Regions from separate parts of the Streptomyces sp. NPDC004647 genome, predicted to be linked through region 1. Evidence: riboswitches for the same ligand, from Rfam matches in the RefSeq annotation. Region 1 holds a riboswitch; each other region holds the start of a gene.

The links. Region 1 has a riboswitch for cyclic di-AMP ahead of ABZW18_RS16630 (transglycosylase family protein). Riboswitches for the same ligand answer to the same signal wherever they lie in the genome.
Positions count from the first base shown of each region.
Region 2: another riboswitch for cyclic di-AMP. It lies ahead of ABZW18_RS22685 (transglycosylase family protein); the one in region 1 lies ahead of ABZW18_RS16630 (transglycosylase family protein).
Region 3: another riboswitch for cyclic di-AMP. It lies ahead of ABZW18_RS27490 (M23 family metallopeptidase); the one in region 1 lies ahead of ABZW18_RS16630 (transglycosylase family protein).

Region 1 covers NZ_JBEXKU010000032.1:60,009-67,703, reverse strand. The annotation lists gene ABZW18_RS16640 (cytochrome P450) at 1-587, shown strand, start outside; gene ABZW18_RS16635 (transglycosylase family protein) at 686-1,594, shown strand; cyclic di-AMP (ydaO/yuaA leader) riboswitch at 1,848-2,019, shown strand; gene ABZW18_RS16630 (transglycosylase family protein) at 2,024-2,698, shown strand; gene eno (phosphopyruvate hydratase) at 2,930-4,225, shown strand; gene ABZW18_RS16620 (septum formation initiator family protein) at 4,454-4,930, shown strand; gene ABZW18_RS16615 (DUF501 domain-containing protein) at 5,007-5,582, shown strand; gene ABZW18_RS16610 (Ppx/GppA phosphatase family protein) at 5,579-6,520, shown strand; gene ABZW18_RS16605 (NAD(P)/FAD-dependent oxidoreductase) at 6,863-7,695, shown strand, end outside.
Region 2 covers NZ_JBEXKU010000053.1:6,045-13,739, reverse strand. The annotation lists gene def (peptide deformylase) at 65-604, shown strand; gene ABZW18_RS22705 (TetR family transcriptional regulator) at 649-1,299, opposite strand; gene ABZW18_RS22700 (acyl-CoA dehydrogenase family protein) at 1,455-2,681, shown strand; gene ABZW18_RS22695 (TIGR03943 family protein) at 2,718-3,467, opposite strand; gene ABZW18_RS22690 (permease) at 3,464-4,453, opposite strand; cyclic di-AMP (ydaO/yuaA leader) riboswitch at 5,047-5,222, shown strand; gene ABZW18_RS22685 (transglycosylase family protein) at 5,227-6,426, shown strand; gene ABZW18_RS22680 (hypothetical protein) at 6,663-6,971, shown strand; gene ABZW18_RS22675 (SDR family oxidoreductase) at 7,003-7,695, opposite strand, start outside.
Region 3 covers NZ_JBEXKU010000077.1:14,923-22,617, forward strand. The annotation lists gene ABZW18_RS27475 (GNAT family N-acetyltransferase) at 1-1,753, opposite strand, end outside; gene ABZW18_RS27480 (HPr family phosphocarrier protein) at 1,882-2,163, shown strand; gene ABZW18_RS27485 (GntR family transcriptional regulator) at 2,340-3,056, opposite strand; gene ABZW18_RS27490 (M23 family metallopeptidase) at 3,183-3,983, opposite strand; cyclic di-AMP (ydaO/yuaA leader) riboswitch at 3,998-4,180, opposite strand; gene ABZW18_RS27495 (pitrilysin family protein) at 4,619-5,986, opposite strand; gene ABZW18_RS27500 (pitrilysin family protein) at 6,022-7,377, opposite strand; gene ABZW18_RS27505 (DNA topoisomerase (ATP-hydrolyzing)) at 7,692-7,695, shown strand, end outside.

The DNA.
Region 1 (7,695 bases):
ATCTGACCGAGGGTGAGGCCGCCGCGATGGCCTTCATCCTGCTGTTCGCCGGCTTCGAGACGACCGTCAACCTCATCGGCAACGGGACGTACGCGCTGCTGCGCAACCCGGGCCAGCGGACGCGACTGCACAAAGCCCTCGAGGAGGGCGATACCACCCTTCTCGCCACCGGAGTCGAGGAACTGCTGCGCTACGACGGCCCGGTGGAGATCGCCACCTGGCGGTTCGCCACCGAGCCCATCGACCTCGGCGGCCGGCGCATCGCCACCGGCGACCCCGTACTGGTCGTACTCGCGGCCGCCGACCGCGACCCCGAACGCTTCGCGGACCCCGACCTTCTGGACCTGTCCCGGCGCGACAACCAGCACCTCGGTTACGGCCACGGCATCCACTACTGCGTCGGCGCGCCGCTGGCCCGGCTGGAGGCGCGGACCGCGATCGGTACGCTGCTGCGCCGGCTGCCCGATCTGCGACTCGCGGCGGAACCTACCGATTTGCGATGGCGTGGGGGGCTCATCATGCGTGGATTGCGCACCCTTCCGGTGGAGTTCACCCCTGTCAGAACTGAGACAGTGTCAACTATGTGACCTTCGCGTGATCTCCACTACATCTTCTTGTGATGGACGCAAGCCGCGGTTACTTTCAAGCCTCAGCTCACACGCACCTTCGCTCGAAAGGCAACCGCATGCGCTCCGGGAACGGTCGACACCGCCGCCCCCGCCAGGCTCCGGCCATCTTCGTCACCGCGGGGGTGACCGGCGCGGGCATCGCCATTCCGCTGCTCGGGGCAGGAGGTGCCCAGGCCGCCGACACCGGCACCTGGGACCGGGTCGCTCAGTGCGAGAGCGGCGGCATGTGGAGCGCCGACAGCGGTAACGGCTACTACGGCGGGCTGCAGTTCACCCAGGAGACCTGGGAGGACTACGGCGGCCGGGACTACGCGCCGCGCGCCGACCTGGCCAGCCGCTCCCAGCAGATCTCCGTGGCCGAAAAGGTGCTCGCCGAGGAGGGCCCCGAGGCGTGGCCGAGCTGTGCGACGAATGCCGGGCTCAAGGAGGGCGGCGAGGCTCCGGACGTGGACCCGGGCAGCACCCTGCTGCCGGGAGCGGTGGAGACCCTTCTGCCGGACGCTCCGGAGTCCCCGGAGTCCTCGGAGAGCTCGTCGTCCGCCGACGGGGCGACGGGCACGGAGACGTCCGGGCCGGACGAGCCGGACAGGGCGGACGGGGAGAGCGGAACGGACCGTACGGAGCCGAGCGCGTCCCCCACGCAGAAGTCCCCGGAGTCCGGCTCCTCGGACACGCCGGACGCGTCCCCCGGCCCGGGCAGTGGCAAGCACCGCGGTCAGCCCTCGGAGGACGAGCGTGAGGGCAGCGCGCACGCCTCCCGTGGCGCCGACCCGAGCCGTGGCGAGCAGTCCGAGGACGAGGACTACACCGTACGGCCGGGTGACAGCCTGTCGGCCATCGCCGACGAGTACGGCCTGCCCGGCGGTTGGTCCACGCTCTACGACGCCAACGACGACGTCGTCGGCGGCGACCCCGACCTGATCCGCCCCGGTCAGGACCTCGATCTGAGCGCCCCCACAGGGTAGTTCGGCCCTGTGTGCCCCGGATTGGGGTGACTGAGAGAAGCGTCTCACCGGCTGTCGCCCGAGTCCTGGAACCGGATTCCCCTGTAGCCGCACTCACCTGCGGAGACAAGAGGTGAAGCGGCGGCAGCGAGGCCGCAGTTGCCGGTTTCCCGTCTTTGAACCGGCGGGACCGATGTGCTTAACGTCGAACCGCTCGCCATTGCGGGCACCGCCGACCATCACGCCGAATCCTGCCGGTGGCCGGAGGGACATCGACGCGCAAGCGCCGTAGGCAGGAGCGGGGGACCCAAGGTAAGTGCCGGACAAGTCTGTTGAGATGTGGCAGGCGGACCGGCTAGGGGTGAAGCCGAGTGCGTCACGCACGCGGCCGGGCACTCACAGCCCGAACCCGACAGCTCACCTCGTAGGCGTCGGTGAGGAGATCCATCCATGCTGCTTTCCGGCAACAAGGGCAAGCACCGCGGCCCGTCCAAAACCGTCCGCATCGTCACCATGGCAGGTCTTGCCGGTACGGCCGTCGCCGTACCGCTGATGGGCGCCACGTCCGCCTCCGCCGCCTCGGTCGACACCTGGGAGAAGGTCGCCCAGTGCGAGTCCGGCGGCAACTGGTCCATCAACACCGGCAACGGCTACTACGGCGGCCTGCAGTTCTCGCAGTCCAGCTGGTCCGCCGCCGGCGGCACCCAGTACGCTCCGCGCGCCGATCAGGCCGGCAAGGAGCAGCAGATCGCCACCGCGGAGAAGCTGCTCGACCAGCAGGGCCCGGGCGCCTGGGCCTGCGCCGGTGAGGGCGGTCTGACCGCCGGCGGCCCGGACGCCGGTGTGAACCCGGACGGCTCCGGCTCCTCCGCGAGCCAGGCCGACCGCGGCGGCGAGAGCCACGCGGACCGCGGTGACCGCCAGGGCGAGGCGCCGAAGGCCGCCGCGCCCAAGGCCGTCAAGAAGGGCGACGGCGAGTACAAGGTCAAGTCCGGCGACACCCTCGCCAAGATCGCCAAGGCTGAGAAGGTCAAGGGCGGCTGGCAGAAGATCCAGGACCTGAACCAGGACATCGTGGATGAAGCCGACCTGATCTACCCGGGCCAGCGGCTCCACCTGAGCTGATCCCGCCACGCGGCGCAGCCGCCTCATGACAGACGACCCCGGACGGGCGCGCCGTCCCCCGACGCGCCCGTCCGGGGTTCTGTCGTTCGCCGGGGCCCGCGTTCACCAGGCCTTCCTCCACCTTTTTTGTCTCGGCGGGTGGGCGCGGGGCAGGCCGATGCGCGCATGGCGGTTAGGCTCATGGCGCAGTGCCACAGAGACACTGCGTTCCATGCGTCACACCAGAAGGAGATGCTCGTGCCGTCCATCGACGTCGTCGTAGCCCGGGAAATCCTCGATTCGCGAGGCAACCCCACGGTCGAGGTCGAGGTCGGCCTCGACGACGGCAGCACCGGCCGTGCTGCGGTCCCCTCCGGTGCCTCCACCGGTGCGTTCGAGGCTCTCGAGCTCCGCGACGGTGACAAGAGCCGCTACGGCGGCAAGGGTGTGGAGAAGGCCGTGCTCGCGGTGATCGAGCAGATCGGCCCGGAGCTCGTCGGCTACGACGCCACCGAGCAGCGGCTGATCGACCAGGCGATGTTCGACCTGGACGCCACCCCGGACAAGTCCTCGCTCGGCGCCAACGCCATCCTCGGGGTCTCGCTCGCCGTCGCGCACGCCGCTTCCGAAGCCTCCGACCTGCCGCTTTTCCGCTACCTCGGCGGTCCGAACGCGCACCTGCTGCCGGTCCCGATGATGAACATCCTGAACGGCGGCTCGCACGCCGACTCCAATGTGGACATCCAGGAGTTCATGATCGCTCCCGTGGGTGCGGAGTCCTTCTCCGAGGCCCTGCGCTGGGGCGCCGAGATCTACCACACGCTCAAGGGCGTGCTGAAGGAGCGGGGCCTGTCCACCGGCCTCGGCGACGAGGGCGGCTTCGCCCCGAACCTCGACTCCAACCGTGAGGCGCTCGACCTCATCCTCGAGGCGATCAAGAAGGCGGGCTACACCCCCGGCCAGGACATCGCACTCGCGCTCGACGTCGCCGCCAGCGAGTTCCACAAGGACGGCTCGTACGAGTTCGAGGGCAAGTCCCGCAGCGCCGCCGAGATGACCGCGTACTACGCCGAGCTGGTCGAGGCGTACCCGCTGGTCTCCATCGAGGACCCGCTGAACGAGGAGGACTGGGACGGCTGGAAGACCCTCACCGACGAGCTCGGTGACAAGGTCCAGATCGTCGGCGACGACCTGTTCGTCACCAACCCGGAGCGGCTGGCCCGCGGCATCGACAACGACACCGCGAACGCGCTGCTGGTCAAGGTCAACCAGATCGGTTCGCTGACCGAGACCCTCGACGCCGTCGAGCTCGCCCAGCGCAGCGGCTTCAAGTGCATGATGTCCCACCGCTCCGGCGAGACCGAGGACGTCACCATCGCCGACCTGGCCGTCGCCACCAACTGCGGCCAGATCAAGACCGGCGCCCCGGCCCGCTCCGAGCGCGTCGCCAAGTACAACCAGCTGCTGCGCATCGAGGAGATCCTCGACGACGCGGCGGTGTACGCGGGCCGCAGCGCGTTCCCGCGGTTCCGTTCCGCGAACCGGTAGTCATCAGCCGGCCGTCGGCGGCAGGCGCTTGAAGGCCGGCCCGCCGGTCGGCCGGACCGTCATCCGTACGTCCCCGCGCCCGGTCCCGTACCGTGGCGCGGGGACGGCTTCGCTTCGCGGCACTCATGGCCGGTGCTCCGGTCCGGTGCTCCGTTCCGGTGCTCGGGGCCGGCGCTCGGGGTGAGCGAAGGCGGAGCGAAGCGGAGCGCGCAGGGACAGGGAGGCGACGTGGCCGGAGACCGGGAGCGGTTTTCCACCGCGACCAGGCTCAAGGCGCTCGGCGAGCAGGCGGCCGCCCGGGTCTACAGGGCCAGTGCCCGGGCCAGGCCCCAGCGGCGCAGCCGGCTCACCGGCCGCGCCGCGCTACTCGCGCTCGTCGTCTGCTCACTCGTCGTGGCTCTCGCCTATCCCATGCGGCAGTGGGTCTCGCAGCGTTCGGAGATCGCCGAACAGCGGCGGCAGGCCGAGCAGGCGCGCAGGGCGGTGGAGAAGCTGCGCGACCAGAAGGCCCGCTGGCAGGACCCGGCGTACGTGGAGCAGCAGGCCCGCGAGCATCTGCACTACATCCGCCCCGGCGAGACCGGCTACACCGTGGTCGACGGCAGTGGCGATGACGGCCGTCACACCAAGGACCAGGGCGCCGCCGACCGCCCTTGGTACAGCAACCTGTGGGACGGCGTCGACCACGCCGACGCGCAACGCTGAGCCCGACCCCGTCCCATGGAACCGATCCGAACCGATCCGAACTGATCCGCACCGACCGAAGAGAATCTGCGCAGGTATGGAAACGCCCCCGCCCCAGACCGGACACACCCCGCCCACCGACGCCGATGTCGAGGCGATCGGCGAGCAGCTCGGCCGCGTACCGCGCGGACTGCGGGCCGTCGCGCACCGCTGCCCCTGCGGCCTGCCCGATGTGGTCGAGACCGAGCCGCGGCTCGAGGACGGCACGCCTTTCCCGACGCTGTACTACCTGACCTGCCCGCGCGCCGCCTCCGCGATCGGCACGCTGGAGGCCGACGGCGTGATGAAGGAGATGTCGGCACGGCTCGCCGAGGATCCGGAGCTCGCCGCCGCGTACCGGGCCGCGCACGAGGACTACATCACCCGCCGCGACGCGATCGAGGTGCTCCAGGGCTTTCCCAGCGCGGGCGGTATGCCGGACCGGGTGAAGTGCCTGCACGTCCTGGTCGGCCACTCGCTGGCCGCGGGCCCGGGGGTCAATCCCCTCGGCGACGAGGCCATCGCGCTGCTGCCGGAGTGGTGGCGCAAGGGTCCGTGCGTTCCGCCCGGCGGCCAGGGTTCGGCCTCGGCCTCTGCATCGGCCCCCGCTCCCGCTCCGGAGGGCGACGTATGACCCGGGTCGCAGCGATCGACTGCGGTACGAACTCCATCCGGCTCCTCGTCGCGGACCTCGACCCGGAGTCCGGGGATCTGAAGGAGCTCGACCGGCGGATGACGATCGTCCGGCTCGGCGAGGGCGTCGACCGTACGGGGCGGCTCGCGCCCGAGGCGCTGGAGCGGACCTTCGCCGCCTGCCGTGAGTACGCGGAGGTGATCAGTGAGCTGGGAGCGCACGGGCTCCGTTTCGTGGCGACCTCCGCCTCCCGCGATGCGGAGAACCGCGAGGAGTTCGTCCGCGGTGTCGTGGACATCCTGGGAGTCCGGCCCGAGGTGATCACCGGCAGCCAGGAGGCGGAGTTCTCCTTCACCGGCGCCACCAAGGAGCTGGCCGGCCGCGACCACCTGGAGAAGCCGTATCTCGTCGTGGACATCGGCGGCGGCTCCACCGAGTTCGTCGTCGGGGACGACCGGGTACGCGCCGCGCGTTCGGTCGACATCGGCTGTGTGCGGATGACCGAGCGGCACCTGCTGCGGGACGGGCGGATCACCGACCCCCCGACACTGGGCCAGATCACCGCCATAGAGGCCGATATCGCCGCCGCTCTGGACCTCGCGGCGGAGACGGTCCCGCTGGCGGAGGCGCGCACGCTCGTCGGACTGGCCGGCTCGGTCACCACCGTCGCCGCCATCGCACTGGGCCTCGAGCGCTACGACCCGTCGGCGATCCACCACTCGAGGGTCTCCCTGGAGCAGGTCCGGGAGATCACCGGAAACCTGCTGTCCTCGACGCACGCGGAGCGCGCCGCGATCCCCGTGATGCACCCCGGCCGGGTCGATGTGATCGCAGCCGGAGCGCTGGTACTGCTCTCGATCATGGAGCGGACCGGAGCCCGCGAGGTCGTCGTCAGCGAGCACGACATCCTCGACGGCATCGCCTGGAGCCTGGTCTGAGCCGCCCGCCGAAGAAACTTCGTGAAACTCTTCACATGAAAAAGTGGCACGGTGACGGCCTCTGGGGGCTGTAGGGCCCGGATAGGCGGCCCGACCGCCCGGCCGAGGGGCGGCGAAGGCCGTTTCGGCCGTGTTGCGCCGGTACTCACAGCCCCGGTGGTCCAGCAGTGCGGGCGCCCGCAAGGCCAGTTCAGGGCGGTGATCAACGCCCGCCCCTACACGGTGGTTCCCCCTCGGCGCTATGGCCTCGGTCACGGCGGCGGCGGAGTGTAGCAGAAGGGGCGGAAGTGCTTGTGAAGGGGCTCACGAGCACCCCCCATGGGGGTGCTGGATACTCGAATCATGAGCACCACGGAGCGTCCCAGGATCCTCGTAGTAGGCGGTGGGTACGTAGGCCTGTACGCAGCCAGGCGCATTCTGAAGAAGATGCGCTACGGCGAGGCGACCGTTACCGTCGTCGACCCGCGCTCGTACATGACCTACCAGCCCTTCCTTCCCGAAGCTGCTGCCGGCAGCATCTCTCCTCGTCACGTCGTTGTCCCCCTGCGACGCGTGCTCCCCAAGGCGGAGGTCCTCACCGGCCGGGTCTCCACCATCGACCAGGACCGCAAGGTGGCCACGATCGCCCCGCTCGTCGGCGAGGCGTACGAACTGCCCTTCGACTACCTGGTCGTGGCCCTCGGCGCGGTCTCCCGCACCTTCCCGATCCCCGGCCTGGCCGAACAGGGCATCGGTATGAAGGGCGTGGAGGAGGCCATCGGCCTGCGCAACCACGTACTGGAGCAGCTGGACAAGGCCGACTCGACGACCGATGAGAACGTCCGCCGCAAGGCCCTGAGCTTCGTCTTCGTGGGCGGCGGCTTCGCCGGTGCGGAGACCATCGGCGAGGTCGAGGACATGGCCCGCGACGCCGCGAAGTACTACCCGAACGTCAAGCGCGAGGACATGCGCTTCGTGCTCGTCGACGCCGCGGACAAGATCCTCCCGGAGGTCGGCCCCGAGCTCGGCACCTGGGGCCTGGAGCACCTCCAGAAGCGCGGCATCGAGGTCTACCTCAACACTTCGATGGACTCCTGCATCGACGGCCATGTGGTGCTCAAGAACGGCCTCGAGGTCGACTCCAACACGATCGTGTGGACCGCGGGCGTCAAGCCCAACCCGGCGCTGGCCCGGTT
Region 2 (7,695 bases), on a different contig from region 1:
GCGCCGGGCCCGAACCCCGCCACCGCCCGACCTGCCGCTGCCGTCAGGACCGTACTCTTGGGGCGTGCGACACAGTGCTATTCCCGGCAGTCCGGGACTCGTCAAGCCGATGCGGCTGCTCGGCGACCCGGTGCTGCACGGACCCTGCCTCGAGGTCACCCGCTTCGACGCGGCACTGGCGCGACTGATCGAGGACATGTACGCCACGATGTACGCGGCCCAGGGTGTCGGCCTGGCCGCGAACCAGATCGGGCTGCCGGTACGGGTGTTCGTCTTCGACTGCCCCGACGACGAGGACCGCAGAAACCTCGGACACGTGGTCAACCCGCGGCTGGTCGAGGCCGACGGCGTGACCGTGACCGGCCCCGAGGGATGTCTGTCCCTCCCGGGTATCGAGGCGGGGACGCGCCGTTTCGACCACACCGTCGTCGAAGGCGTGTTGCGGACCGGCGAGCCGGTCCGCGTCGAGGGCACCGGATTCTTCGCGCGCTGTCTGCAGCACGAGATGGACCACCTGGAGGGCGGCGTCTTCCCGGACCGGCTGACCGGGCTTCGGCGCCGCCGGGTGCTCCGAGCGGCCCGCCGCGCCTCCTGGAGTTCCTAGCCGCGTATGCCCGTCGTATGCCCGCACCCGGTGGCCGGGGTACGTCAGAAGCCGGGGCCGCCCATCCGGTCGCCGGCCGCGGCCAGCCGCCCCCAGAGCAGATCGGCCAGGCTGTGCACCAACTCGTCCCGGGAGCAGGGCCGTTCGCGCAGCCACCAGTCGCCGGCCGCGTGCATCATGCCGACGATGCCGTGCCCCCAGACCCGGGCCAGCTGCTCGCCGTCCGGGCCGAGGTCGACCCGCTCGGCGATGACCTGGGCGAGCTCCTCGCCCATCCGGCGCAGCAGGGGAGCCGAGTGCCGGCCCACGTCGAAGCCCTGCTCCCCGGTCTGGGACTCGTCGGAATCGGCGGGGTGCATGAGGAAGCGGTACACCTGGGGCCGTGCCTCGATGGCGACGAGATAGGTGTCCAGCGTCGCCTCGACCCGGTCCCTGCGGTGCGCGGGGGCGTCGAGCGCGGCGCGCAGCCCGTCGAGCAGGGCGTCGGTGTGGCGTGCGGCCAGGGCCCGGTACAGCCCGCCCTTGTCGCCGAAGTGCCGGTAGAGGATCGGCTTGGTGATCCCGGCCTCCGCGGCGATGGCGTTCATGGACGCGCCCGGCCCGTCGCGCAGCACGACCCGGTCCGCGGCTTCCAGCAGCTCTTTGCGGCGTCGCGCAGCAGCTCGCTGTTGGTCGTCCCGCTGACTGGTCTCCATGGTGTGTTCTCCCCGCCCGGTGCGCGCTTGCTTGGGTGCCTGCGCAACGTAACACCTGGCTACCCAGGGCATTGAAGGGGGAACGGGGAGTTGACATGACCTACCAGTCAGTAACAGACTTCCGTTACCGCAAGTAACAAGCACGTGGAGGGGACATGGCCGAGTTCACGCTCGAGCTCAACGACGACCAGAAGGCTGTCCGGGACTGGGTCCACGGCTTTGCGGCGGATGTCATGCGCCCCGCCGCGGCCGAGTGGGACGAACGCGAGGAGACGCCCTGGCCGGTCATCCAGGACGCCGCCAAGATCGGCCTGTACTCGCTCGACTTCTACGCCCAGCAGTTCTTCGACCCCACCGGCCTCGGCATCCCCATGGCCACGGAGGAGCTCTTCTGGGGTGACGCGGGCATCGGCCTGTCCATCGTCGGCACCGGCCTGGCCGCGGTGGGCGTCCTCGCCAACGGCACGGAGGAGCAGGTGGGCACCTGGATCCCGCAGATGTACGGCGACCCCGACGATGTGAAGCTCGCCGCCTTCTGTTCCTCCGAGCCCGACTCCGGCTCGGACGTCTCCGCCATGCGCACCCGCGCGGTCTACGACGAGGCCAAGGACGAGTGGGTCCTGAACGGGACCAAGACGTGGGCGACCAACGGCGGCATCGCCAATGTCCACGTCGTCGTGGCGGTCGTGGACCCCGAGATCGGCGCGCGCGGCCACGCCTCCTTCATCGTTCCGCCGAACACGCCCGGCCTCTCCCAGGGCCAGAAGTTCAAGAAGCACGGCATCCGCGCCTCCCACACCGCCGAGGTCGTCCTGGAGGACGTACGTGTCCCCGGCCACTGCCTGCTCGGTGGCAAGGACAAGCTCGACGAGCGCCTGGCCCGCTCCCGCGAGCGCGCGAAGGCCGGCGGCGAGCGCGTGAAGAACGCCGCGATGGCGACTTTCGAGGCCTCCCGCCCGGCCGTCGGCGCCATGGCGGTCGGCACCGCCCGCGCCGCGTACGAGGTCGCCCTCGACTACGCCAAGACCCGCGAGCAGTTCGGCCGCCCCATCATCAACAACCAGGGCGTCGCCTTCCAGCTCGCCGACATGCGGACCCAGATCGACGCGGCCCGGCTGCTGGTGTGGCGCGCCTCGTGGATGGCTGCCGCGTCCAAGCCCTTCACCTCGGCGGAGGGCTCGATGTCCAAGCTCTACGCCGGCGAGGTGGCCAAGTCGGTGACGGCCCAGGCGATGCAGATCCTCGGCGGCAACGGCTTCACCCGCGAATACCCGGTCGAGCGCATGCACCGCGACGCGGCGATCTACACCATTTTCGAGGGCACGAGCGAGATCCAGCGCCTGGTGATCGCCCGCACCCTCTCCGGCATGCCGATTCGCTGACCCCGCCCGCCCTGCGCTGCCCCGCGCCGCACCCGGTCACGCCGCGGGCGGCGCGGTGTCCATGTACGGGTTCGCGGGCTGCCGGATGCGGCGGACCTCGTCCGTGTCGAGGGCCGCCGCGGCTGAGGCGGTGCCCACCTTCCCCACGGGACGCCAGGTGCCGGTCACCGTGACCCAGCTGTCCGCCGACGGGGGAGAGGCTCCGTGCATCTCGACCTTGATCGACTGGGAGTCCGCCGCGCAGCAGCTCAGGACCAGACGGGTCAGATACCAGCCGCCGTCCTCGCCGGGCGTGACGAAGCCGGTCATCCGGACCCTGCGGTCCTCCAGGCTGCGTTCGGGGTCCTGCCGCGCGCGCGAGCTGAACGCCGAGAGCGACATCGGATGGGGGGACTGGTCGGGCAGCGGTGGGAACCGCGCCTGTTCCGCCACGGCGGTGTCATCGCCCCGGGAGGCGGTGTAGGCGCCCAGGGCAGGCGGTGCGAAGAACAGCAGGGTGATCGCGGGCAGGAAGAGCAGCCAGGCGATCTTCGGTCCGCCGCTGTGGTCATGGCCGTGTCCGTGGTCCTCGTGACCCTGTTCTCCGGCCTCGGCGGGCCGGGCGAGCGGGAAGCCGTCGCGTGCCGCCCCCACCAGCCCCAGGGCGATCAGCAGCAGCGCCGACATGATCAGCGGCAGCCGCAGGCCCTCCTTCACGTACCGCAGATACACATCGCTGAACAGCGAGATGTGCAGCAGCCCGGCCCCGGACAGCAGAAGCAGCAGTACCTGGATGTTCCGCTTCACAGCAGGCACCAACCGATCAGGGCGCTGCACGCCACGGCCACCACCGCGGTCGCCGGGGCGAACCGGATCGCGAACGCCCGCCCGAAGGTGCCGGACTGCAGCGCCATGAGCTTCAGGTCGACCATGGGCCCCACGACCATGAAGGCGAGCCGGGCCGTGGGGGAGAAACCGGTCAATGAGGCCGCGACGAACGCGTCGGCCTCGGAACAGACGGCGAGCACGATGGCCAGCGCGGCCAGGAAGATGACGGAGAGCCAGGGCGAAGCGGAGAAGGTGTCCAGCACCGAGCGCGGCACCGTGACGTTGAATGTGGCGGCCGCCATCGCCCCCAGCACCAGGAATCCCCCCGCGTGCAGGAAGTCGTGCTGGAAGCCGAGCCGGAACTCCTCCCACCTGTCGTGTCCCGGCGTGTGACCGGTGGTCCGGGCCGGCAGGCGCAGCCACTCCTGGCGGCCCAGACGGATCCACAGCCAGCCCATCGCCGCCGAAGCGGCGAGCGAGGCGAGGAGCCGGGCCACCACCATCTCCGGAGCTCCCGGGAAGGCGACGGCCGTGGCGGTGAGCACGATCGGATTCACCGCGGGGGCCGAGAGGAGGAACGTCAGCGCGGCCGCCGGGGCCACCCCGCGGCGGATCAGGCTCCCCGCCACGGGCACCGAGGCGCACTCGCACCCCGGCAGGACCACCCCCGCGGCACTTGCGACGGGGACGGCGAGGGCAGGGTTCTTCGGCAGCGCCCTGCTGAAGGCCCGGGCGGGGACGAAGGCGTTGATGGCGCCCGACAGGGCGGTGCCCAGCAGCAGGAACGGCAGCGCCTGGATCACGATGGCCACGCAGATCGTCCGCCAGGCCTGTGCGGCCGGCTGGGACAGCCAGCCGCTCCCTCCCAGCGCCACGGCGACGGCCACGGCGATGACCAGCGCGCCCGCCGCCACGACGGGCGGAGAGGTCCGGCCAGGAAGCGTACGGGACGCGCGCGCGCCCAGTGCCGGCGGCACCGATGACGGGGGGTCGATCAGCTCTTCCGCTCTCTGCACACTGACTCCGAAGGTCCGCGACGAGGGACCTCACGATAACCGGGGGGAGGGCCGCCACCCCGGCGCACAACGCGGTGACCACGCTGTCGAATCATCCGTTTCACCTGTTATGGGCGTTCGAGCAGCGAGTGTCCGACATGCGCCAAATGCAGATACTATGCGGCGCGGCAAAAGACTGCTTAGCGCCTGCAATGCAGCAAAGGAGAACCTCGGCTCCAAATAGGGCAATTCGACTGCGGGTGAGCCATCTCACAGGAGTTCCGCCCTGATGTGACCCCGCGCACTCGATACGCCCCAAATCTGCCAACTTGGTTACCGAACGCAGATTATGAGAGCCGTTCAGTAGTAATGCCTATCGCTCTGGGACCAAGATCGGCAGCGTAGCGTGACCCGGCGTCGAGTGGATCTCGTTAATACCGAATGCGTGGAATACCCGGCACTTGTGGTGAAGAAATCAATGCGCTTACTTTTGCCGCTGCCTGCCCATCGAAAGGGCGGGCGCCACCAGCCGGAACGCCGAGTCCTGCCGCCGGCCGGGGGAGAAACGACAAACGCACCACGGCAGGAGCGGGGGAACCAGGTAAGTGCCGTACCGCGCGATGGTGTGCGGTCCGGCTTGGGGTGAAGACGCGCCGCAGCGCTTGACGCTGCTCAGGGCGCGGCCGGGCAACTCCAGCCCGAACCCGACAGCTCACCTCGCAGGCGTAGGAGAGGACCCACCTATGTCTGCACGCGGACGTCACCGTCGCTACCGCCCCGGCCGAATCTCCCGGGTGTCCCTCGTCGCCGCCGCAGGCGGCGCCGGTATCGCTCTTCCCCTCATCGGTGTCGGCCAGGCGAACGCCGCCTCCGTCAGCACCTGGGACAAGGTCGCCGAGTGCGAGAGCACCGGCAACTGGAGCATCAACAACGGCAACGGGTTCTATGGCGGACTTCAGTTCACCGAGGAGACCTGGAACGCGTTCGGCGGCAGCGAGTACGCGCCGCGCGCCGACCAGGCGACCAAGGACCAGCAGATCGCCATCGCCGAGAAGGTGCTCGACAGCCAGGGCCCCGGTGCCTGGCCCGTGTGCTCCGGCAAGGCCGGTCTGACCCAGGGCGGTGCCGACCCCGAGGTCTCCACCGAGGGCCGGCAGGCCCCCGCCAAGGCCAAGTCCGAGGCCGCTCCGAAGCCCAAGAGCACGCCGGCCGAGGGCAAGCGCGAGGCGAAGCCCGAGTCGTACACCGTCGTCCCGGGCGACTCCCTCTACAAGATCGCGACCGCCAAGCACACCGACGGCGGCTGGCAGCGGGTCTACGAGGACAACCGCAAGGTCGTCGGCGACGACCCGAACCTGATCCGCCCGGGCCAGAAGCTCGCCGTGGGCGGCGACAAGGCCGAGGCCGAGCCGAAGCGGGAGCAGGCCCCCAAGGCCGCGCCCAAGGCCGAGGCTCCGAAGGCCGAGGCTCCGAAGGCCGCGCACAAGGCCGCCCCCAAGGCCGAGGCCAAGCCGAAGCAGCAGGCCAAGAGCGCCTCCGGCTTCACCGCTCCGGTCGGTGACACCACGATCGGCACCCCGTACCACCAGGCCGGCGGCAGCTGGTCCAGCGGCTACCACACCGGCGCCGACTTCCCCGTACCCACCGGCACCCCGCTGAAGTCCATCGGCGCGGGCGAGGTCGTCTCCGCGGGCTGGGGCGGCTCGTACGGCAACGAGGTCGTCATCCGCCACGAGGACGGCAAGTACAGCCAGTACGGCCACCTGTCCTCGCTGTCCGTCTCGGCCGGCCAGTCGGTCACCGGCGGCCAGCAGATCGGCCTGTCCGGTTCGACCGGCAACTCCTCCGGCCCGCACCTGCACTTCGAGGTGCGCACCGGCCCGGACTACGGCTCGGACATCGACCCGCTCGCCTACCTGCGGGAGCACGGCGTCTCCATCTGAGGTAACGCGACACCGGGACCGGAGCGTTCGACGCACCTTCCCGACCGGCTGAGGCGCCCTTCCCCGCGTGCGGGAGGGGCGCCTCAGCCGTGCCCGGCCGACGCACCCCTCCCGCTCGCCGTGCGGCCGGACGGGTGATAGCGCGAGGATTCCGCAACCGCGCCGCCGGACGCGCCGTCGCAAAGGGGAAACCGCACCATCCCTTCCGATGGGCACTTTGAAGGAGGCGACCGAACATGGCCGACCCGTTCGCTGTCACGATGGAGCTCCCGGTGCAGGCGCAGGAGTCCCCGCTCGCAGGCCCGGTCAACGGCGTTCGCAACTCGTCCGACGCCCAGCGGCTGCTGCTGCACGCCGAGCTGACCCGGGCCGCCATCCCGCCGCATCCCGACGACCGGCGCGTCATCCGCGACCTCGCCCAGCTGGACGGAGGGGCCGTCGGAGCCATCGTCCGCTGGCTGCAACAGGCCGGCGGCACCGGCGCAGGGCTCCTCTCCCCGCCGGACCCCGCGAAGCGCATCGACCCCCGCCTGCTTCCCTGGTGACGCCCGGGCCGGCCCGCGCACGGCGTACGCGCTACCACGTCGGGCGCGCCGTGACTCCCGCGTCCACCACGAGATCGTGCCCGGTGACGCACTCCGCCATCGGCGAGGCGAGGAAGACACAGGCGCGCCCGATGTCGGCGGGACGGCACAACCGCCCCAGCGGCGCCGCGTTCCGGTAGCGCTCCACACCCTCGGGCCACTCCTCCTCGATATCGGGCCGGTGGATCAGGCCCGGGGAGACGGTGTTCACCCGGATCCCGTAGGGGCCGTACTCGAGCGCCGCGGCCCGCGCGTGCATGATCAGGGCGGCCTTGGACGCGGCATAGTGCGCGTGCCCGGGGGCGGGGGCGGAACCCTCGATGGAAGCGATGTGCGTGATCGTGCCGCCGCCCCCGCCGCCCGCGCCCTCCCGCCGCATCGCCCCTGCGGCCGCTTGCGTGCAGGAGAACGCGCTGGTGAGGTTGGTGTCGACCACCGCGCGCCAGTCGGCCGCGGTCATCGACGGCAGATCCCGCACCGGCTGGACCCCGGCATTGTTGACGAGGGCGTCCACTCGGCCGAACCGGGACTGCGCGGCCTCCATCAGCCGGGCGCAGCCCGCTTCGTCCGTGAGGTCGGCGGCCACGGCCCAGGCCTCGCCGCCTTGTTCGGCGATCCGGGCCACCAGCTCCCGGGCGCGCTCCGCGCTCGTACGGTGGTGGGCCACCACGCGGGCGCCGGCCCG
Region 3 (7,695 bases), on a different contig from region 1:
GGGCGTCGTCGCCGACCCAGGGGATGGCGGTGACGACGACCGCGTCGCACAGGTCGTCCTCGATGGCGGCTGCCAGGGCTTCGCGGAAGTCCTCCGGGGTGGCGGCTGTGGTGAGGTCGCGCGGCGGGAGCGGCCGGAGTCGCTCGGTCAGGCAGGCGTCGTAGGTGAGCAGACCGAGGGAATCGGAGTTGCCGAGGATCGCCACGCGCGGGCCGGCGGGCAGCGGCTGGCCGGCGAGCAACAGTCCCGCGTCGGCGAGTTCGGTGACCGTGTCGACACGGATCACTCCGGCCTGCCGGAAGAGGGCGGAGACGGTGGCATCCGGGATCCGGGTGGTGGGCACGGTGTGGCCGATCGGCGCGCTGCCGCTGTGCCGGGCCCCCTTGACGACCACGACCGGCTTCACCGCGGCGGTGCGCCGGGCGAGCCGGGTGAACTTCCGCGGGTTGCCGATGGATTCGAGGTACATCAGGGCGACCTCGGTGTCCGGGTCGTCGTACCAGTACTGCAGGAAGTCATTGCCGGAGACGTCGGCGCGGTTGCCCGCGGAGACGAAGGTGGAGATGCCGATGTGCCCGGCGCCGCGCCGGTGCAGCCCGGAGAGCAGCGCGATGCCGATCGCGCCGGACTGGGTGAACAGCCCGAGCCGGCCGGCGGGCGGCAACTCGGGCGAGAGCGAGGCGTTCAGCCGCACCGCGGGTGCGGTGTTGAGCAGGCCGAAGGCGTTCGGCCCGATGATCCGCATGCCGTACGAGCGGGCCTGCCGGACGAGTTCACGCTGCCGCTCGCGGCCCGGTGCGCCGCTCTCCGCGTAGCCGGAGGAGACCACGAGAAGACCCTGCACCCCGTGCTCGCCGCAGTCTCCGACGACGGCCGGCACATGCTCGGCGGGCACGGCGACGACGGCGAGGTCGACCGGCTCGGCGATCTCGCGGATGGAGCGGTGGGCCGGTACGCCCGCGCTGCCGAGCTCGGGCGAGGTCAGCTCCGTCATCCCCTCCGGGAAGGCGTTGTTGACCGCGTACGTACGGCCCGTGAAGCCTCCGTCGAGGAGGTTGCGCAGCAGGGTGCGGCCCACGCCGCCGGACCGGCGGCCGGTACCGATGACCGCGACGGATCCGGGGGCGAGCAGCCGTTTGACGGAGCGGGCCTCGGCGCGCTGCTCACGGCCGCGCTGGACGGCGAGCGAACGGGCGGTGGGTTCGAGGTCGAACTCGAGGCGGACGACACCGTCCTCGAAGCTGCGCTGCTGGGTGTAGCCGGCGTCCGTGAACACCTTGATCATCTTGCTGTTGGCGGGCAGCACCTCGGCGGCGAAGCGGCGGATACCGCGCTCCCGGGCGACGGCGCCGATGTGTTCGAGGAGCGCGGACGCCACCCCCCGGCCCTGGTGGGCGTCCTGGACGAGGAAGGCGACCTCGGCCTCGTCAGCAGGAGCGGAGGCCGACCTTCCGCTTTCGTCGATCCGGTCATACCGTACGGTGGCGATGAAGTCACCACCGACAGTTGCCGCGAGTCCGACCCGGTCGACGTAGTCGTGGTGGGTGAAGCGGTGCACGTCACGGTCGGAGAGCCGGGGGTACGGTGCGAAGAAGCGGTAGTACTTCGACTCGTCCGAGACCTGCTCGTAGAAGCTCACCAGGCGCTGGGCGTCGTCCGCGGTGATGGGCCGGATCTGGGCGGTGCCGCCGTCGCGCAGCACGACGTCGGCTTCCCAGTGGGTCGGGTACACATGCTCCGACGTCGTCCGCATGGGGCCCAGCCTACGGGCGCCCGGCCGGGATCAGCACTCCATGTGCCATGAGAGAGAGACTGACTGGGCATTGGTCTAGACAACGGCTACCATCTGGCAAGACCTGACACGACCCGAAGGGCAACACCATGGTTGAGCGCCGCGTCAACGTCGGCTGGGCCGAGGGCCTGCACGCCCGTCCCGCTTCGATCTTCGTCCGCGCAGCGACCGCCTCCGGCGTCCCCGTGACGGTCGCCAAGGGCGAGGGCAGCCCGGTCAACGCCGCCTCCATGCTCGCCGTACTCGGCCTGGGCGCCCAGGGCGGCGAGGAGATCGTTCTCGCCTCCGATGCCGATGGCGCGGAGATCGCCCTGGATCGTCTGGCGAAGCTGGTGGCCGAGGGCCTCGAGGACCTTCCGGAGACCGTCTAGAAATCGGGGGACCGCTTTTCCCTCAGGAGAGTGCGGTCGCCCGGTCGCCGATCCGGCGAATTCAACGCGGCGGGACCTCGGCGGACCATTCAGGTCCGCCGAGGTCCGCTTTTTGATTTTCCGCGCACCAGGAAGCGCGGGCAAGAATTCCCTTCTCGTTGTATACGGGATTCCTGTTAATTCCGGGCGCTCATTCTGTTGACGGATTGTTTCGAAGATCTCACATTCATCGGACGGCGCAGCCGGTAGGCGGCGGTCGAGCGCTCGGTGTGCAGGGTCATGAGCGCGCGGGCACGGTCCGCGTCACCGCGCGCCACCGCGTCCGCTATCGCCGCGTGCTCCTCCCAGGAGGCGGCCTCCCGGACCGTCGGATCCGCCGCGTAGACCCAGGTGATCTTGCGGCGGACCTGGGTGAGCAGAGCCGCGAGGCTGGGGCTGCCGGAGGCCTGGGCCAGGGTTTCGTGGAACCAGCCCCCCAATGACCGCAGATCCGCCAAGTGCCCCAGCCGGGCGCGCTCCTGGCCCAGCCGCACGAGCCCGCGCAACACCTTGAGGTGCGCTTCGGTACGGCGCTGTGCGGCGCGTGCCGCGCCCAGCGGCTCCAGCAGCGCGCGGATGTCGAGGAGATCCGCCGCCTCCTGCTCCGAAGGCTCGGCGACACACGCGCCCGCATGCCGGCGGGTGGTCACGAAGCCCTCGGACTCCAGGGTGCGCAGAGCCTCCCGGACCGGGACCCGGGAGACTCCGTAGCGGCGGGCGAGGACCTCCTCGGCCAGCCGGCTTCCGGGCGGATGCGCCCCGGAGACAATGTCCTCCCGGATGGCCTGGCATACCGCGTGCGCGGGAATCCGGCCCCTGGCCACCGCATCGCCGTTCACATTTCGCCCCCGCATGGCCGGACCTCCGCTTAATCCCCGTGAAACGCGTTCGATCACCGCTTGTTCTTGAACTCTATGGCAACAGGGCCGAATTTCCGATGAGGGCGGCCGGAACGAGGATATCTTTTGACCGAAGGCCGGTCAGATGCTGAGGCTGTGCGAGCGCAGATAGGCGACCGGGTCGATGTCCGAGCCGTACTCCGGAGAGGTACGGGCCTCGAAGTGCAGATGCGGGCCGGTGGTGTTGCCCGTGCTGCCCGAGAGACCGATCTGCTGCCCGGGGGTGACCGTCTCGCCGACGGAGACGCCGACGGACGACAGATGGCCGTACTGCGTGTAGGTGCCGTCCTTCATCTTGATGACGACGTTGTTGCCGTACGAGCCGCCCCAGCCGGCCTCGACGACGGTGCCCGAGCCCACGGCATGCACCGAGGTGCCCGAGCCGGCGTGAAAGTCGATACCGGTGTGGGTGCCGGAGGACCAGGCGCCGCCGGACGACTGGTACGGGGTGGAGAGGGAGCTGCCCTCGATCGGAAGAACGAAGGAGCCCAGCCGCTTGCGCTCCGCCTCGCGGGCGGCCCGGGCCTTGGCCGCGCGCTCCTCCTTGGCCTTCTCCTCGGCGGCGCGCCTGGCCTCGGCGGCCCGCTTCTTCGCCGCGGCTTCGGCCTTCGCCTCGGCGGCGGCCTTGTCGGCGGCGTCCTGCTGGGCCCGGGCCTGCTCGTCGACGGTCTTCGCGACCTTGTCTGCGGCGACGATCGCCTGGAGCAGGCCGGTCTCCGCGGCCGCGGGGGCGGGTGCGTCCGCGGGAGCGGCGAGCGCTGGGTTGGCGAGCGAGGCGACGACGCCGGTGGTGGCCAGCGTGGCTATGCCCGCGAAGTTCGCGCCGGAGCAGACGAGTCGGCTCGAGCGGCGGTGTTTCCCGGTGGCACGGGTGAACGCCATGGGGTGGCGAGCTCCTTTCCTTCCTTCTCGCCTACCGGGTTAGCTGACGGGTTCGGAGCAGGAAGGTCTCCTACGGGCCCCTCCGAGGAGGTGCCCGATTCACCCCAGGGACTGCTGCCCTCCCCCCGGAGGGGGCGAGGCGGGTGGGTCCCCGGCTCCCCAGGCTCGCGCCTCAGGGGACTCGGCGATGGCTGCTCCGGGGACCGCGGGTTGCGGGGTGTTCGGCCGGACAGTCGGACCGACGCTAAACGGGGCAACTTTCAATCGCCAAAGAAATCCGGGTGTTTGTAGCGGAGACCACAGAAGAACGGGCAGTCTCAGCAACAAAACGGGCAAACAGGAGTACCCCGGCGCCTCGTCAGGTGCCGGGGTACCTCTCTGTCCCGAAAAGGCCGGTCCGATCCGTACCGGTCCGTCCGTACCGGTCCGTCCGTACTGCCCTGGCCTGTCCGGCCGTTCGCCTCGGATCGGCGCGCGGTGTCCGGGTGCCATGCTGCCGGAGCACCTCCCGGACGTCCGGGTGCCGTGCAGCCGGAGCTGTCTCCCGGACGGAGCCCGGGAGACTCGCGCGCCCGGCGGGCAGGGCCGGACCGCCCTCAGGAGCAGGGCAGTTCGGGCGGCCGGCGGTGCGTCGGTCAGCCGCTGACCACCTTCACCTCGCCGATCCCGAGCGCCCTGACCGGCTCCTCGATCGCCGAGGCGTCCCCGACCAGTACCGTGACGAGACGGCCGCCCGGGAAGGCGCTGACGGCCGCCGCGGTCGCCTCGACGGTGCCCGTCTCGGCGAGCCGGGCGTACAGCTGCGCCTGGTAGTCGTCCGGCAGTTGCTGCTCGACCTGGTCGGCGAGCGTGCCCGCGACGGCGGCCGAGGTCTCGTACTTCAGCGGGGCGACGCCGACGAGGTTCTGCACGGCGACATCTCGCTCGGCGTCGGTCAGCCCCTCGGCCGCCAGGGTGCGCAGCACCGTCCAGGTGTCCTCCAGCGCCGGGCCGGTGGAAGCGGTGTCCACCGATCCGCTGATCGCGAGCAGCGAGGCCCCCGTGCCGTCCGGGGCCGAGCGCAGTACCTGGCCGAAGGCCCGCACGCCGTACGTGTAGCCCTTCTCCTCGCGCAGCACCCGGTCGAGCCGGGAGGTGAGGGTGCCGCCGAGGCAGTAGACGCCGAGCACCTGGGCGGGCCAGATCCGGTCGTGCCGGTCCGGGCCGATGCGGCCGATCAGCAGCTGCGTCTGCACGGCGCCCGGACGGTCCACGATCACGACGCGGCCGGTGTCGTCGGCGGTCACCGGCGGTACGGAGCGGGGCTTGGCGGTGCCGCCGGTCCAGGCACCCAGGCTGTCGGCCAGCACCGTGTCGAGGTCGATGCCGGTCAGGTCACCCACGACCACCGCGGTGGCGGTGGCGGGCCGTACGTGCGCCTCGTAGAAGGCCCGTACGGCCGCGGCGTCGACCCGCTCGACGGTCTCCTCGGTGCCCTGCCGGGGACGGGACATCCGGGCGTCCGCCGGGAAGAGCTCCTTGGACAGCTCCTTGGCGGCGCGGCGCGCCGGGTTGGCCTGCTCGTGCGGGATCTCGTCGAGGCGGTTGGCGACGAGCCGCTCGATCTCGCTGTCGGGGAACGCGGGCGCGCGCAGCGCGTCGGCGAGCAGCCCGAGAGCCTTGGGCAGCCGGGAGGCCGGCACCTCCAGGGAGACACGGACGCCGGAGTGATCGGCGTGCGCGTCGAGGGTGGCGCCGCAGCGCTCCAGCTCGGCGGCGAACTCCTCGGCGGTGTGCTTGTCCGTGCCCTCGGACAGCGCCCGCGCCATGATCGTGGCGACGCCGTCCAGGCCCGCGGGCTCGGCGTCGAGGGGCGCGTCGAGGTTGACCTCGACGGCCACGACCTGCTGGCCGGGGCGGTGACAGTGCAGCACGGTCAGGCCGTTGGGCAGGGTGCCGCGCTCGGGGGCGGGGAACGCCCAGGGCCTGGCGGTCCCGCCCTGCGGCTGCGGGTGGAACTTCATCGTCGAACCGGTCGTGCCGGCGGCGGTGGCGTCGGTCACTGCGCCGCCTCCTCTTCTTCCTCGTTGGCGTCGGCGTCGGCCTCGGCGGGCTGGGTCGGCTCGTAGACGAGGACCGCGCGGTTGTCCGGGCGCAGCCGGGCGGCGGCCGCGGCCTGCACCTCCTCGGCGGTGATGTCCAGGACCCGCTGGACGGCGGTCAGCGCCAGCTGCGGGTCGCCGAACAGCACCGCGTACCTGCACAGCTGGTCGGCGCGGCCGCCGACGGTCGCGAGCTGGTCCAGCCACTCGCGCTCCAACTGCGCCTGGGCGCGCTCCATCTCCTCCGGCGTCGGCCCCTCCTCGGCGAAGCGGGCCAGCTCCTCGTCGACAGCTGCCTCGATCGCCGGGACCTCGACGCCGCCGGAGGTCTTCACATCCAGCCAGCCGAGCGACGGCGCACCGGCGAGCCGGAGCAGACCGAAGCCGGCGGCGACAGCCGTACGGTCGTGGCGCACCAGCCGGTTGTGGAGGCGGGAGGACTCGCCGCCGCCGAGGACGGTGAGGGCCAGGTCGGCGGCGTCGGCCTCGCGGGTGCCGTCGTGCGGGAGCCGGTAGGCGGCCATCAGTGCGCGGGCCGGTACCTCCTCCTCGACGACCTCGCGCAACTGCTCGCCGATCACGTCGGGAAGCGTGCCGTCGCGCGGCGGCTGCTTGCCGTCGTGGCCGGGGATGGTGCCGAAGTACTTCTCGATCCAGACGAGGGTCTGCGCGGGGTCGATGTCCCCGACGACCGACAGCACCGCGTTGTTGGGCGCGTAGTACGTACGGAAGAAGTTCTGCGCGTCCTCCAGGGAGGCGGCGTCCAGATCGGCCATCGACCCGATCGGGGTGTGGTGGTACGGATGACCCTCCGGGTAGGCCATCGCGACGAGCTTCTCGAAGGCTGTGCCGTAGGGGACGTTGTCGTAGCGCTGCCGGCGCTCGTTCTTGACGACGTCCCGCTGGTTCTCCATGCCCTCGTCGTCGAGCGAGGACAGCAGGCTGCCCATCCGGTCGGCCTCGAGCCAGAGCGCGAGCTCCAGCTGGTGGGCGGGCATGGTCTCGAAGTAGTTGGTGCGCTCGAAACTGGTGGTGCCGTTGAGGGAGCCGCCTGCGCCCTGCACCAGCTCGAAGTGGCCGTTGCCCTTCACCTGTGCGGAGCCCTGGAACATCAGGTGCTCGAAGAGGTGAGCCAGACCGGTACGGCCCTTGACCTCGTGGCGCGAGCCGACGTCGTACCAGAGGCAGACCGCCGCGACCGGGGTCAGGTGGTCCTCGGAGAGCACCACTCGGAGGCCATTGGCCAGGCGGTGCTCGATCGCTGTCAGGCCGCCGGAACCGGCCTGTTGCGTGGCCGTGTGACCCATCGGCATGTACGTCCCTTCGATCGCGGGGTGACTCACTGCGTGAACAGTCCTGCCACTGTATGCAAGCACGCTGACACCTGACGAAGTTCCCCTACCACGGAGCGGCTACGCTCCGTGGCCCAGGGCGCCGTGGGCCGTACGTCCGAGCGCCGTTCCGCAGCGAGAAACGGACGGGCGCGGCAGCGCTTGGCCGGGTCGTGGATCGGGCTGTCAGCGGCTGGGTCCACAATGGTGCGCGTCAGACCCTCCCTCCTGTCGCCGCCTTCTGCGCAGGAGGGGCCCCTACCCCGCTCAGGCAGTTCTAAGGAGCAGCAGCCCCGATGG